Regions from separate parts of the Citrobacter sp. LJND-P06 genome, predicted to be linked through region 1. Evidence: predicted binding sites of a transcription regulator. Region 1 holds the regulator's gene; the other holds the start of a gene.

Region 1 (3,419 bases):
ATCGTGGGTCTTCTTGGCCCAAACGGCGCGGGCAAAACCACGACCTTTTATATGGTTGTGGGCATCGTGGCGCGCGATGCAGGCAACATCATTATTGATGACGAAGATATCAGCCTGCTGCCGCTTCATGCGCGTGCACGCCGCGGTATTGGCTATTTGCCGCAGGAAGCCTCTATTTTCCGTCGCCTGAGCGTATTTGATAACCTGATGGCGGTGTTGCAAATCCGTGACGATCTGTCGAGCGAACAACGCGAAGACAGAGCCAATGAGCTGATGGAAGAATTTCACATCGAGCACCTGCGTGACAACCTGGGGCAGTCGCTCTCCGGGGGTGAACGCCGTCGTGTGGAAATCGCCCGTGCGCTGGCGGCAAACCCTAAATTTATCCTGCTGGATGAACCTTTTGCGGGTGTTGACCCCATTTCCGTTATCGATATTAAACGCATCATTGAGCATCTGCGCGACAGCGGACTCGGCGTATTGATAACTGACCATAACGTCCGTGAAACGCTGGCGGTCTGCGAACGCGCGTATATCGTGAGTCAGGGACACCTCATCGCACACGGTACACCGACTGAAATCCTGCAAGACGACCACGTTAAACGTGTATACCTTGGGGAAGACTTCAGACTCTGATAGGGTAGAAGATTGCGACGTCATAGCGGGAGAAAATCATTCTGAACATGAAGCAAGGTTTGCAACTCAGGCTCAGCCAACAACTGGCAATGACGCCTCAACTACAACAGGCTATCCGTCTGTTGCAGTTGTCCACGCTGGAACTTCAGCAAGAACTTCAGCAAGCGCTGGATAGTAATCCACTGCTCGAGCAAACCGATCTTCACGAAGAAATCGACACCCAGGAAACTCAGGACAGCGAAACCCTGGACACCGCAGACGCACTCGAACAAAAAGAGATGCCGGAAGAGCTGCCGCTTGATGCCAGTTGGGATGAAATCTACACCGCAGGAACGCCGTCCGGCCCCAGTGGCGACTATATCGACGACGAGCTTCCGGTCTATCAGGGTGAGACTACGCAGTCGCTCCAGGATTACCTGATGTGGCAGGTGGAGCTTACGCCGTTCTCGGACACCGACCGGGCAATCGCCACGTCGATCGTCGATGCAGTAGATGAAACCGGCTATCTCACCGTCTCGCTGGATGAGATCCTCGAGAGCATGGGTGACGAAGAGGTAGACCTTGATGAAGTCGAAGCGGTACTTAAACGCATTCAGCGTTTCGATCCTGTCGGCGTGGCGGCAAAAGATCTTCGCGACTGTTTGCTGATCCAACTCTCGCAATTCGACACCGCTACCCCCTGGCTGCAAGAGGCTCGCCTGATCATCAGCGATCACCTTGATCTGCTGGCCAATCACGATTTTCGCTCATTGATGCGCGTCACCCGCCTGAAGGAAGAGGTGCTTAAAGAAGCGGTCAATCTTATTCAGTCGCTCGATCCCAGACCCGGGCAGTCGATCCAGACTGGCGAGCCGGAATACGTGATCCCTGATGTGCTGGTTCGTAAACATAACGATCGCTGGACGGTAGAACTGAACAGCGACAGCATTCCGCGTTTGCAGATCAATCAGCACTATGCCGCCATGTGCAATGGCGCGCGTAACGATGCGGACAGCCAGTTTATCCGTAGCAATCTTCAGGATGCGAAGTGGCTGATCAAAAGTCTGGAAAGCCGTAACGATACGTTGCTGCGCGTCAGTCGCTGTATCGTTGAGCAGCAGCAAGCCTTTTTTGAGCAGGGCGAAGAGTTTATGAAACCGATGGTGCTGGCGGATATCGCCCAGGCCGTCGAAATGCATGAGTCGACAATTTCCCGTGTGACCACACAAAAGTATCTGCACAGTCCGCGCGGAATTTTTGAACTGAAATATTTCTTTTCCAGCCACGTCAATACCGAAGGCGGCGGTGAAGCCTCGTCCACGGCAATACGGGCGCTGGTGAAGAAGTTAATTGCTGCGGAAAACCCCGCGAAACCACTGAGCGACAGCAAGTTAACCTCTATGCTGTCAGAACAAGGTATCATGGTGGCGCGCCGTACCGTTGCGAAGTACCGAGAGTCTTTATCCATTCCGCCGTCTAACCAGCGCAAACAGCTGGTATGACCCAACCGATAAGGAAGACACTATGCAGCTCAATATCACTGGAAATAACGTCGAAATTACTGAAGCTTTGCGCGAGTTTATTTCAGGCAAGTTCGCTAAGCTTGAACAGTATTTTGACCGGATTAATCAGGTCTACATTGTGTTGAAAGTGGAGAAAGTGACCCACACCTCGGATGCGACACTGCATGTGAACGGCGGCGAGATTCATGCCAGTGCCGAAGGTCAGGATATGTATGCCGCTATTGACGGATTGATTGATAAACTGGCCCGGCAATTAACGAAACATAAAGATAAACTGAAACAACACTAATTGTCCGGGCAGTTAACGGGTGCAGGACGGCCTGTTGTGAAGCACAACAGGCCATTTGTACAGTTAGCGCTCCGAATCTGACCCGTCAGTTGGATGGGGCAGGTTCTTAGGTGAAATTATGATAAATAACGATTCGACTCTACAACTGAGCAGTGTACTTAACCAGGAATGTACGCGCAGTGGTGTCCACTGCCAAAGCAAAAAACGCGCGCTGGAAATCATCAGCGAACTGGCGGCAAAACAGCTCAGCCTGCCCTCTCAGGTGGTTTTTGAAGCCATTCTGACGCGTGAAAAAATGGGCAGTACCGGGATTGGCAATGGCATTGCAATTCCACACGGGAAGCTGGAAGAAGATACGTTACGCGCTGTCGGCGTGTTCGTACAACTCGAAACGCCTATTGCTTTCGACGCTATAGATAATCAGCCTGTCGACCTGCTTTTCGCCCTGCTCGTTCCCGCCGACCAAACCAAAACGCACTTGCATACGCTGTCTTTGGTGGCGAAACGTCTGGCGGATAAAACCATCTGCCGCCGCCTGCGCTCAGCCCAGAGTGACGAAGAACTCTATAAAATCATCACTGACACCGAAGGTGAACAGGATGAAGCATAACAACCCAATGGCATCTCTTTTTGTCGTTGTGAGGAGAAACGGTACATGGTACTGATGATCGTCAGCGGTCGTTCAGGGTCAGGTAAGTCTGTCGCCCTGCGTGCGCTGGAAGATATGGGTTTTTACTGCGTGGATAACCTTCCCGTAGTGCTGTTGCCCGATCTGGCCCGAACACTGGCCGATCGCCAGATTTCTGCGGCCGTCAGCATCGATGTGCGCAACATGCCGGAATCGCCGGAGATTTTCGAGCAGGCAATGAACAACCTGCCGGACGCCTTCTCCCCTCAGTTGTTGTTTCTCGATGCCGATCGCAACACACTCATTCGCCGTTACAGCGACACGCGCCGCCTGCACCCGCTGTCCAGCAAGAATCTGTCGCTGG
Region 2 (3,419 bases), 1.9 Mb from region 1:
GCCGGTAATGGGTGTGGAAGCCATAAACTTCCTGTTGATGATGGTCAGCGGTCTGTTGGTCCTCGCCATCGCTACTCGCCAATGGCGTCCCTTTGTCGTGGCGGTGGTGCTTTTCGCCCTTCCCTTCCCACTGCGTTATATCCAGTGGTATACCCCTGAGCCGGAAAAGACCATCCAGGTTTCCATGGTACAGGGCGATATCCCTCAATCGCTGAAGTGGGATGAGAATCAGCTGATCAACACGCTGAAAATCTATCTCGACGCCTCACAGCCTGAGCTCGGGAAATCACAGTTGATTATCTGGCCGGAGTCCGCCATTCCGGATCTGGAAATTAATCAGCAGCGTTTTCTTGGCATGATGGATGGCCTGCTGAAATCGAAAAACAGTACGCTGATTACCGGCATTGTTGATGCGCGTCTGAACAAGAAAAACCGTTACGACACGTACAACACCATCATCACGCTGGGTAAAGACAGTCCGTACAGCTACGACTCCACCAATCGCTATAACAAAAACCACCTTGTTCCGTTTGGCGAGTTTGTCCCGCTGGAGTCTATTCTGCGCCCGCTTGCACCGTTCTTCGACCTGCCGATGTCGTCATTCAGTCGTGGGCCGTATGTGCAGCCGCAACTGCTTGCGCACGGCTTCAAACTGACCGCCGCCATTTGCTACGAGATCATTCTCGGAGAACAGGTACGCGACAATTTCCGCCCCGATACCGATTACCTGCTGACCATCTCGAACGATGCCTGGTTTGGTAAATCGATTGGTCCATGGCAGCACTTCCAGATGGCGCGGATGCGTTCACTGGAGCTGGCGCGTCCGCTGCTGCGCAGTACCAATAACGGTATTACGGCAGTCATTGGGCCGCAGGGTGACATCCAGGCGATGATCCCACAGTTTACCCGTCAGGTATTGACCACTCGCGTCACGCCAACGACGGGCCTGACGCCATACGCCCGTACCGGCAACTGGCCGCTGTGGATTATCACCGCATTGTTGGGTTTTGGTGCCGTGATTATGAGTCTGCGCCAGCGTCGTAAGTAATCTCCTTCCCCTTTTGCCCGGTGGCGCTTCGCTACCGGGCAAACAATTTCCCTCCCGTACTTCACTCTGGCACGCCTATTGCTTTGTTATACAAAGCAAATGCGTTTTTGCCGATTGTGCAACCCGGTCGCACCCGTTTCGTTCGCGGGTAGCGCCAAAATAGTGCAATGACAAATTTTTGCCTCTAAACGGTGCGGCGCACCTCGCAAAAATAAACAATAACGCAGCAATATCTTTACATTAAGCCAGACTAAATGTTAACAAACAGTCATAACACTGCACATTAAAGTTGCAGGTGATAACAACACAGACACTCACAATGGGTATCAATGCGTTTTTGACGCAGACGATAAAGGAGTTGGATATGCAATTACGTAAGCTGGCCACAGCAATGCTGGTGATAGGAATGTCTGCCGGTCTGGCGCATGCAGAAGATGCAGCACCCGCCGCCGGTAGCACGCTGGAAAAGATCGCGAAAAACGACGTCATCGTTGTCGGCCATCGCGAATCCTCAGTGCCATTCTCTTATTACGACAACCAGCAGAAAGTGGTGGGTTATTCACAGGATTACTCTAACGCCATCGTTGAAGCCGTGAAGAAAAAACTCAACAAACCTGACCTGCAGGTGAAGCTTATCCCAATCACCTCTCAGAACCGTATCCCGCTACTGCAAAACGGCACATTCGACTTTGAATGCGGCTCCACCACCAACAACCTTGAGCGTCAGAAACAAGCGGCCTTCTCCGACACTATTTTCGTCGTCGGAACGCGTCTGCTGGCGAAAAAAGGCGGTGATATTAAAGACTTCCCTGACCTGAAAGGGAAAGCAGTCGTCGTCACCTCCGGCACGACCTCTGAAGTGCTGCTGCATAAACTGAATGAAGAACAAAAAATGGACATGCGCATCATCAGCGCGAAAGACCATGGCGACTCCTTCCGTACCCTGGAAAGCGGTCGTGCGGTGGCCTTTATGATGGATGACGCGCTGCTGGCCGGCGAACGTGCGAAAGCGAAGAAACCGGACAACTGGGAAATCGTCGGCAAGCCGCAATCTCAGGAAGCCTACGGCTGTATGCTGCGTAAAGACGATCCCGAGTTTAAAAAGCTGATGGATGACACCATCGCCACAGCACAGACCTCAGGTGAAGCGGAGAAATGGTTCGCTAAATGGTTTAAAAACCCGATCCCACCGAAGAACCTGAATATGAATTTTGAACTGTCTGAGCAGATGAAAACGCTGTTCAAAGAACCGAATGATAAAGCGCTTAACTAACTAAAATAATGGGAGGTTTTCCCTCCCTCTCGATTGCTGCTCAGCACGGACAGACTATATGCCAGGTGGTCGTTCCCCACCTGGCCTGAAAACCGCAAATCGCTGTGCAACAATCTTCGAGGGTAGCCCTGCTACCCTTTTTTTTCTGGAGTAGATTTATGTCAATAGACTGGAACTGGGGGATTTTTTTACAACAAGCCCCGTTCGGCAACACCACCTATCTCGGCTGGCTCTGGAGCGGCTTTCAGGTCACCGTCGCGTTATCTATTAGCGCCTGGATTATTGCTTTCCTGGTCGGCTCTTTATTCGGCATCCTGCGCACCGTTCCTAACCGCTTCCTCTCCAGCCTCGGCACGCTGTATGTAGAACTGTTTCGTAACGTCCCGCTGATTGTTCAATTTTTCACCTGGTATCTGGTTATCCCTGAACTGCTGCCCGAAAATATCGGCATGTGGTTCAAGTCTGAGCTTGACCCCAACATTCAATTCTTTCTCTCTTCCCTGTTTTGTCTGGGGCTGTTTACTGCTGCGCGTGTTTGCGAACAGGTTCGTGCCGCTATCCAGTCATTGCCGCGTGGACAAAAAAATGCCGCACTGGCCATGGGCCTGACGCTGCCGCAGGCGTATCGCTATGTTTTGCTGCCGAATGCGTATCGCGTGATTGTGCCGCCAATGACCTCAGAGATGATGAACCTGGTGAAAAACTCGGCCATCGCGTCCACGATTGGTCTGGTGGACATGGCCGCACAGGCGGGAAAATTGCTGGATTACTCCGCTCACGCCTGGGAATCGTTTACCGCTATTACGCTGGCCTATGTGTTGATTAACGCCTTCATCATGCTGGTGATGAGTCTGGTGGAACGCAAAATCCGCCTGCCTGGCAATTTGGGAGGCAAATAATGTACGAGTTTGACTGGAGTTCTATTGTTCCCTCCCTGCCTTATCTGCTGGCGGGACTGGTCATTACCCTGAAAATTACCGTCACTGCGGTTATCATCGGGATTGTCTGGGGAACCGTTCTCGCGGTGATGCGACTTTCCAGCTTTGCACCTGTTGCCTGGTTTGCCAAAGCCTACGTCAACGTGTTCCGCTCCATCCC

What was found. Region 1 encodes sigma-54, which starts transcription at its own class of promoters, with help from an activator protein. Its sites were predicted from a motif close to GTTGGCACANNTTTCGCTNT; they were not measured.
Region 2: a site for sigma-54 is predicted at 1,114-1,133, ahead of ACO7SM_RS15475 (amino acid ABC transporter substrate-binding protein). Genes of this name have one in related genera too.

The regions. Positions count from the first base shown of each region.
Region 1 is NZ_CP187317.1:491,215-494,633, reverse strand. Features, by position in the region: gene lptB (LPS export ABC transporter ATP-binding protein) at 1-636, shown strand, start outside; gene rpoN (RNA polymerase factor sigma-54) at 684-2,117, shown strand; gene hpf (ribosome hibernation promoting factor) at 2,140-2,427, shown strand; gene ptsN (PTS IIA-like nitrogen regulatory protein PtsN) at 2,546-3,037, shown strand; gene rapZ (RNase adapter RapZ) at 3,083-3,419, shown strand, end outside.
Region 2 is NZ_CP187317.1:3,233,075-3,236,493, forward strand. Features, by position in the region: gene lnt (apolipoprotein N-acyltransferase) at 1-1,048, shown strand, start outside; gene ACO7SM_RS15475 (amino acid ABC transporter substrate-binding protein) at 1,413-2,321, shown strand; gene gltJ (glutamate/aspartate ABC transporter permease GltJ) at 2,480-3,220, shown strand; gene gltK (glutamate/aspartate ABC transporter permease GltK) at 3,220-3,419, shown strand, end outside.